Regions from separate parts of the Reinekea thalattae genome, predicted to be linked through region 1. Evidence: predicted binding sites of a transcription regulator. Region 1 holds the regulator's gene; the other holds the start of a gene.
The links. The regulator sigma-54, encoded in region 1, starts transcription at its own class of promoters, with help from an activator protein. The targets are predictions, from matches to a motif close to TGGCACNNNNNTTGCTNT.
Positions count from the first base shown of each region.

Region 2: flgB (flagellar basal body rod protein FlgB) is a predicted target of sigma-54. The motif match lies at 2,893-2,910, and genes of this name have one in related genera.

Region 1 covers NZ_VKAD01000002.1:400,535-405,016, forward strand. The annotation lists gene FME95_RS12210 (HPr family phosphocarrier protein) at 1-182, opposite strand, end outside; gene rapZ (RNase adapter RapZ) at 179-1,051, opposite strand; gene FME95_RS12220 (PTS sugar transporter subunit IIA) at 1,080-1,532, opposite strand; gene hpf (ribosome hibernation-promoting factor, HPF/YfiA family) at 1,541-1,840, opposite strand; gene FME95_RS12230 (RNA polymerase factor sigma-54) at 2,095-3,603, opposite strand; gene lptB (LPS export ABC transporter ATP-binding protein) at 3,647-4,372, opposite strand; gene lptA (lipopolysaccharide transport periplasmic protein LptA) at 4,372-4,482, opposite strand, start outside.
Region 2 covers NZ_VKAD01000001.1:255,030-259,511, forward strand. The annotation lists gene flgA (flagellar basal body P-ring formation chaperone FlgA) at 1-580, opposite strand, end outside; gene FME95_RS01265 (chemotaxis protein CheV) at 689-1,645, shown strand; gene FME95_RS01270 (CheR family methyltransferase) at 1,718-2,542, shown strand; gene flgB (flagellar basal body rod protein FlgB) at 2,953-3,351, shown strand; gene flgC (flagellar basal body rod protein FlgC) at 3,355-3,795, shown strand; gene FME95_RS01285 (flagellar hook assembly protein FlgD) at 3,812-4,482, shown strand, end outside.

The DNA of each region.
Region 1 (4,482 bases):
ATTTCGGTGCCTTGGGTTGCTGCTAACATCATGATCGACATAATGCTCTTGGCGTCAGCTTGACGAGCGCCTTTACTGATGTGTATTTGGCTTTCAAACTGGCTGGCAGTATTGACCAGCTTTGCAGCCGCGCGAGCGTGTAATCCCAATTTATTAATGATGGTAATGGTTTGCTCAATCAATCGGTGTCCTGCCCTAAATCTCGGTGTCTAATCTGGATCGATGCGTAGTCTGTTTGGAAGGCTGCAAACAGCCGCTCGGCTAAATAGACTGATCGATGCTGACCGCCGGTACAGCCAATGGCTACAGTCAGATAGCTGCGCTGGTTTTTTTCGTACTCCGGTAACCAACGCTGCATGTAATTAAAAATATCTTGATACATTAAATTCACTGAGGCTTCTTTTTCTAAGAATGCCTGAATGGGTTGGTCTTTGCCGGTGAACTGGCGCAAGTTCTTATCCCAATAGGGGTTTGGCAGGCAGCGTACATCAAAGACTAAATCGGTATCTTTCGGAAGCCCGTGTTTAAAGCCGAAGCTCATAAATTGCAAGGCTAGGCCGGTCGGCTTTTCAATCAGTTGCTGCTTGATCTGCAAACGTAAGTCTTGCACCGATAGCGCACTGGTATCAATACGTAAATTACAACAGCTGGCGATAGGTCCGAGAAGTTTGGTCTCGCTCTCAATCGCTTCGGCTAAAGAGTGTGACTGATCTGTCAGTGGGTGTTTACGCCGAGTAGCACTGAAGCGCTGTAATAAAATAGAGTCGTCAGCATCTAAAAACACCACTTCCACTGCAACGGAGCTGCTGATGTTTTGCAGTATCGCCGGTAGAGTACTGATGCTGTCGGTGGAATTACGTGCATCAATACAGACCGCGGCTTTGCGGCTGTTTGGATTGCTCGACATCCAGTTGATGAGTTCCGGTAAAAGCGCTGGCGGTAGGTTATCAATACAGTTATAACCGGCGTCTTCTAGGCTGTTGAGCACGGTAGATTTGCCCGAGCCTGAACGACCGCTGATTAAGATCAAACGAAAGTCTGTCGACGTCATGTGATTGCCCAATCGGTTACTGGTGAGGTTAGTTTCCAATAAAGTGATTGTATAAGTCTAGAGGTGTTTGGCTGCTTTTAATATTAGCCAAGGCTTCAGGATTGCTAACTTGCTCGACCACACTGGCCAGCAGTTGAAGGTGATCATCGGTGGCTTCAACAGGCACCACTAAAGCGAAGATAAGGTCTACCTGCTGTTTGTCGATAGAATCAAAATCGACAGCCTCAGGTATTTTTATCAGAGCCGCAACCGGTGAGGTAAGGCCTTCTAAACGACAGTGAGGCACAGCAAAGCCAGAACCAATTCCTGTACTGCCTAATCGCTCACGCGCAATTAATTGATCAAAAAGATCGAGTTCTGAAACGCCGTCGAGCGTCGAAGATAGACGCTCGGCGATGGTTTGGAGGATGCGTTTTTTACTGGCGCCAAAACTTTCCATATAGGTTTGTTCGGCGCTCAGTATTTGACTCAGTTGAATCATTTAAGCAGTTAATTTCCCTGTTTGTGCGCAATGTTTTTTTCTTTGCGCTTAATGAGTTGCCGATCTAGTTTGTCGTTGAGTAGATCGATCGCGGCGTAGAGGTCATCGTGAACAGCATCAGCGTGTACTTGGCCTCCTTTTACGTTAATGGATGCTTCGGCCTTTTGTCTTTCTTTTTCAACACTTAGCGTTATTTGAATATTACCCATCTGGTCGAAGTGACGTTCCAATTTATCTAGTTTGCTTGAAACGTAGTTATGTAGAGATTCAGTAACTTCGACGTGGTGTCCGCTAATATTAACTTGCATAGGCTGCTCCTTTATTATTGCAGTTTTGGCAGGCTCTTAACGGGTCAGTGACCTGTTAGATGTGCCATGTAGATCGCTTACTGAGTAAGAGACCCATTCGACTAACAACTGATGCTATTAGCCGTTATACAACTGTATTTGTTAGAAGTGAGATGTCAGCGATAACTTACTGACTTCTTCGTTTAACAGGACCTACCTATAAATATTGCTGTTGCGTTAGAAAACATCAAGCGATATAGCCATTATTTTTGCATTTAAATTAAACTCTTACGTTCGTTTGACGGAGGAATGTTCATTGCTTCGCGGTATTTAGCAATGGTGCGCCGCGCCACTTGGATACCTTGCTCGCCCAGTAAGGTAGCGATTTTTGAATCGCTTAAAGGCTTACGTGGGTTTTCAGCGGCAATTAATTTTTTAATCAGTGCTCGAATCGCAGTACTTGAACATTCACCGCCAGAGTCGGTGCTGACGTGGCTACTGAAGAAATACTTCAACTCATACAGGCCACGAGGCGTATGCATGTATTTTTGTGTAGTGACACGAGAAATGGTTGATTCGTGCATGCCGACCGCTTCGGCAATGTCGTGCAACACCAGAGGTTTCATAGCTTCGTCGCCGTACTCTAAGAAGTTACGTTGATGCTCAACAATGGTGGTTGCGACCTTTAGTAAGGTTTCGTTTCGACTTTGCAAGCTCTTAATAAACCACTTGGCTTCTTGTAAGTGATCTTTTAAGTAGGTGTTGTCGGTTGAGTTATCGGCTCGCTTGACCATTGAGGCGTAAGACGAGTTGACCTTGAGTTTTGGCGCAATTTCTGGATTCAGCTCGACCAACCAACGATTGTTTTCTATATCTTTCGAGACAATAACATCCGGAATGACATATTCAGATTTACTGGATTCAACAGACGCACCTGGGTGTGGGTTAAGCGTTTGAATCAGTAAAAAGACTTCTCTAAGCTCTGCTTCTTTAATTCGCAGTTTACGCATGAGTTGTGCAAAGTCTTTGGTGCCTAATAGCTCGATATGGTTTTCAACGACTTTAATGGCAACATCACGATAAGGCGTTTCAGCAGGTAACTGCTTTAATTGAATTGCTAAACAGTCGGCCAAGTTCGCAGCACAGACACCCGGTGGATCAAACTGTTGTAAGCGGTGCAGGACGGCGTCAACTTCGTCGGTATCAAGTGGGTCTTCTTCACTGGAAAGGCCTTCTTGTAAGCCTTCAAAAATATCTTCAATACCGGTAGAAAGGTAACCCTTTTCGTCGACGCTTTCTAAGATGGCTTCGGCTATGATGCGGTCTTTATCCGACATCGGAGTGAGGTTAAGTTGCCAATTAAGATGATCGATTAATGAGTCTGTCGAGCCGTAGATGTTTTCGAGATTGTAATCATCGTCGGCAGAAGCAATACCATGACTGGTCGGCGTATGGGTATAGATATCGTCCCAAGAGCTGTCGACAGCCAGTTCGTCAGGAATGGTTTCTTGCACCGAAAGTTCTTGTGTTGATTGATCTGGTGCTTCGTTGGCTTTTTCGGCAGGTTCTGAATGGCTTTGTTCATTTGATGCGTTTTGATTGGCGACATCATTGGCGGAAGCGACTTCGTCTTCTTTTACTTCCAGCATAGGGTTGGTATCCAACGCCTGCTGGATTTCTTGTTGCAAGTCTAGTGTCGAGAGTTGCAATAATTTAATGGCCTGTTGCAGCTGAGGTGTCATGGTCAGCTGTTGGCCCATTTTTATCTGTAAAGACGTCTTCATACTGGCTTTTTACTCATTCATTGCAGGCCGTGGCCATGCCTATTTACAGTGTGAAATTATCACCTAAGTATACCTCGCGTACCGTCCTATTACTGAGCACTTCTTCAGCAGTCCCTTCAGCAATGATGTGACCATTGCCGACGATATAGGCTTTTTCACAAATGTCTAAGGTTTCTCGAACATTGTGATCGGTAATCAGTACGGCGATACCGCGTTTCTGTAAGTGGTAGATGATTTCTTTGATATCACCGACCGAAATTGGATCAACACCCGCAAAGGGTTCATCCAATAAAAGAACTTTTGGCTCAGTCGCCAGTGCACGTGCAATTTCAACTCGCCTGCGCTCACCACCTGACAGTGCCATTCCTAGGCTCTTGCGAATATGGGTGACGTTGAATTCATTTAATAGGCTTTCTAATTGTTCCTTTTGTTGTTGCTTGGTTAAGTCCTTACGTGTTTCCAATACCGATAAAATATTGTTTTCAACAGACAGCTTTCTAAAGATGGACGCGTCTTGTGGTAAATAACCAATGCCTTTTTTGGCTCGAGCATGCATAGGTAATTTTGAAATGGCTTGACCATCGATGGTCACGGTGCCTTGGTCGAGAGTCACGAGACCAACGATCATATAAAAACAGGTAGTCTTACCGGCACCATTAGGGCCGAGTAAGCCAACAATTTGAGCGGCTTCTACTTCAATGCTGACATCAACCACAACGGGGCGCTTTTTATAGCTTTTGGCTAGGTTACGAGCTTCGAGTAAGGCCATTATTCAGTGCTTCCCGGTAACAGTAATAGCTCGGCCTGTTCATCGTCCTGATTACCAGATAGCGAGCGAGCCGATTGGATCGTGACTTGGCCTGTGGCTGCCTGATATTC
Region 2 (4,482 bases), on a different contig from region 1:
GAGGTTTTGCCATATAGGGGGTAATAATTTGGCCAATTTTTACCGTTCTTTGGACTTCGTAGTCGGTTAGGGCTTTCGGGTCGGTGAAATAGCCTGATCGCAATTTACTGGTCGGCATACGCTGAAGCGTTAAATCTGACGGCAACATAGGTTGGCCTCGACTGAGAGGCTTGGCTGTGACAACGACGTCTTTAAAAATCTCAATACTGACTGGAATGTAAACTTTCCAGAGAGGCTCATTACACGTCATCGATAGCGTGTTGTTGCCAGCACTGGGTTTATCGCGCCATTCAAAATAGACTTTAGCAGGACAGCCATTATTAAGTACTGAATCTGGAGGGTAGTTAATAGTATACTGTCGGTCAGAATGATCAGTATCAGGAAAGTTTTCAAAGAGTGATTCCAACACATAACTATCGATAGCCGCTTTATTGGCGTCTAATGCCGTATCGTTCGCCCAGCTCGGCAAACTGAGCAACGACAAAAACGCAGCGCAACGCAAAATATTTGCACACAGAGGTAAACCCTTGCTCACAGCAGCCGATAAGGAATAAAAATGTCGGCTATTACGGTTGTTCATGTGAAATTGCCGTCTATGCTTAATTTTCATATTTAGTCAGTTTTTTGGCGTGTCTATGTAATTACCTAGGTTGTTGCAAATGCCATGCCTGAGTTACGGAGTGCTTTTATGGCCGGTGTAATGGAAAGTGTAAACCAGCGAACTCAGCTGGTGGGTCAAAACCGTTTAGAGTTATTGCTCTTCCGTTTGGAAGGTCCGCAAATTTACGGAATTAATGTATTTAAAGTAAAAGAAGTATTGCAGTGTCCTAAATTGACTAACTTGCCACAGGCCAGTTCAGTAGTTCGCGGTGTGGCGCATATTCGCGAAGGCACGATTCCGATTCTTGATTTAAGTATGGCGACGGGTAATCAACCTATCCAGGACATTGAAAATCGATTTGTGATTATTACGGAATACAATATTCGTGTTCAGGGCTTTTTGGTAAGCGGTGTCGAGCGCATCATTAATATGAATTGGGAAGACATTCAGCCGCCACCAAAAGGAACTGGCCACGAACATTATTTGACGGCGGTAACTAAATACGAAGATGAGCTAGTTGAAATTATTGATGTTGAGAAGATTCTTGCTGAAGTTTCTCCGTCAGACGACAGCCTATCTGACGATATTATTACTGAGGAGGTTTCGGCGGCGGCTAAAAACATTGAAATTATGATTGCCGACGATTCAAAAATTGCACGTAAGCAGATATCACGGACGCTTGAAAAAGTGGGCTATGTTGTACGTCAATTTAATGATGGTAAAGAAGCACACGATCACCTTGAAGAGTTAGTATCTCAAGGTATTAAACCATCGCAAAAATACCCTATTTTAATATCTGATATTGAAATGCCGGAAATGGATGGATACACACTGACCGCAGAGATAAGAGCTAACCCACAACTGCAAGATATGTATGTTGTGCTACATACCTCTTTAAGTGGTGTCTTTAATAAGGCCATGGTGAGTAAGGTTGGCGCGGATGACTTTTTAGCGAAGTTTCAACCGGATGAACTGGGGAAATTGGTTATCGATCGCATTACCAGTCTAGGTTTGACAGCACCTCAAGAACAAACAGAAGAATAAAATAAGATGATAATAACCAAAGCAGCACAGCAAACAGCGAGCGCAATTGGCGATCAGGGAGAGAGTATCTGAATGACGGACTTAACAGCCGGCTATGAAGAGTTTTGCGCCTATTTAGAAAAACACAGCGGGATTTGTCTTGGCGCAAATAAACAATATCTGGTGACTAGTCGCCTGCGACGTATTATGGCAGACAATAATCTAGAAGATTTAAAAAGCCTATTAGACAAAATTAGCTCATTTCAGCATCGAAACCTGAAAACAGAAGTCATTGATGCAATGACAACTAACGAAACTCTGTGGTTTAGGGATACGCATCCCTTTAGGATTTTAGAGGAAATGTTGCTGCCTGAGTTTTATGGCGAAAAGTCTTTACGCCAGTTGCGAATCTGGTCTGCGGCCTGTTCGACCGGACAAGAGCCTTACTCAATGTCGATGATTATTAACGACTATAAAGAGCGTCATCGTATTGCTGGCATGGGTGAAAAGATCATTGCGACGGATATTTCGCCAACTGCTCTCGATCAGGCTAAGCAGGGTGAGTATCCGAGTTTGGCGATTGGTCGAGGGCTTGATCCCGCTCGCTTGAAGAAGCATTTTGCAGAAACCAGTGACGGTCGTTTTAAAGTCAATCCTAAAATTGCTGCGCCGGTTGAGTTTAAATTGTTAAACCTTCAAGACAACTATGCTGGTATGGGTAAGTTTGACATTATTTTTTGCCGTAATGTGCTGATCTATTTTACCGCTGAGTTTAAGCAAGACATCTTAACTCGCATGCATGCTGCGCTGAATCCTGGCGGCTACCTGATGGTCGGCGCATCAGAGGCGGTGAATGGTCTTTCGGACTTGTACGAGATGGTTCATTGCCGTCCAGGTATTATTTACCGTAAAAAGTAATGCTCTCGTAGTATTGATCGGCGCGGGTTAAGCCCACGCTGATCAAACTCCCAAACTCCCAAACTCCCAAACTCCCAAACTCCCAAACTCCCAGACTCCCAGACTCCCAGACTCCCAGACTCCAAACTCCAAACTCCAAACCCCAAACCTCAAACCTCAAACCTCAAACCTCAAACCTCAAACCTCAAACCTCAAACCTCAAACCTCAAACCTCAAACCTCAAACCTCAAACCTCAAACCTCAAACTCTGGTCGAGGCGGTAAGGAATGGCATTGCCGCTTTGCCGATAGCTGCCGCTATTTTAAAAGCCAAAACGTCATAAGTCTTTGATTTTAAAGGTTTTATTTTTTTGGCATCGCTATTGCATTATTCATGGAAAGACACTCAGAGCGGCAAATAGAGGATAGGTTATGTCTGCATTAGGTTTTCAAAACTCGCTAGGTATTCACGACGATGCGTTGATGATTCGTTCAGATCGTTCGTCAATCTTAGCTAATAACCTGGCGAATACAGATACGCCGGGATACAAGGCCCGCGACATTGACTTTCTAGGTGTATTGCGTGGCGAAGTAAAGCGCCATAAGAGCCTAGGTACAGATTTGACTCATGACCGCCATATCGATGTGCCAGTACGAGAAAACTGGGAAGCGCTATACCGTAACCCAACGCAGCCGTCGATCGATGGCAATACGGTGGATGAAAACATCGAAAACAGTGAGTTCACCACTAACGCTCTGTCCTATAACTCAAGCTTTGAATTTTTAAGTGGTAAGTTCAAAGGCTTAACCGGCGCGCTTCGAGGAGAATAATCGATGAGCTTAGGTAACATTTTTGATATTTCCGGCTCGGGCATGAATGCCCAATCTATCCGGTTAAATACCACGGCAAGTAACCTGGCAAACGCCCAGAGTGTCAGTTCGAGTATTGATGAAACCTATCGTGCACGTAAGCCGATTTTTCAAAATATCCATACCGATATTTTGGATCGTTCGCTAGTACCGGTGGATTTAGAACACGATGTAGGTAAGGGCGTTAAGGTTGCCGCCATTGTCGAAAAAGATACGCCATTAGAAATGCGTTATGAGCCGTCCCATCCGTTTGCAAACGAAGAGGGTTATGTCTATTACCCGAACGTCAATGTGGTTGAAGAAATGGCCGATATGATGTCCGCTCAACGAAGCTTTACCATTAATGTTGAGGTGTTTAACACCGCCAAAACCTTAATGCAAAAAACACTTACTCTCGGTCAATAATAAGGAGCAATGAAAAATGACTGATATTACCGACAGCAGTATTTACGCTCTTTATGGCAACAGTGCTGCGACAAGTGCTGTTTCAACGACTAGCGAAGACAGTAACGAGTTAGGTCAGGATGAGTTCTTGCAGTTGATGATTACTCAGCTAGAAAACCAAGACCCGACAGACCCATCTGAAGGTGCGGAATTTATTTCTGAATTGGCTCAGTTCACCACGGTAGAAAACTTGGAAGAGATAGCAACATCGATTGAATCGCTGTCCAGTTCTTTCCAATCATCTCAAGCATTACAAGCCAGCTCTTTGGTCGGTGGCAACGTCACGATCGATGGTAATTCGACCAGTACGCTTTACTGGGGCGATATTGTCTATGGCACCGCAGATGTGGTTTCTGGTGCCAGCGATTTATCGCTGCAAATCACCAATAGCGCAGGCGAGATGGTTGAAAACGTCGATCTAGGTTCCCAGTCGAGTGGAACCTTAAGCTTTAAATGGGATGGCGCTAACTTAGAAGTTAATGGCGAGTTAATGGATATTGACTACAGCCAATTCGAAACCGATGAAGACGGCAATATTATTCCGCACGATGCCGGTGAATATACATTCTCTATCGTCGGTAGTTATAACGGTTCTTCAACCGCTATGGATGTCAATACATCTCAGTTTGTTGAGTCCGTGACCATTCT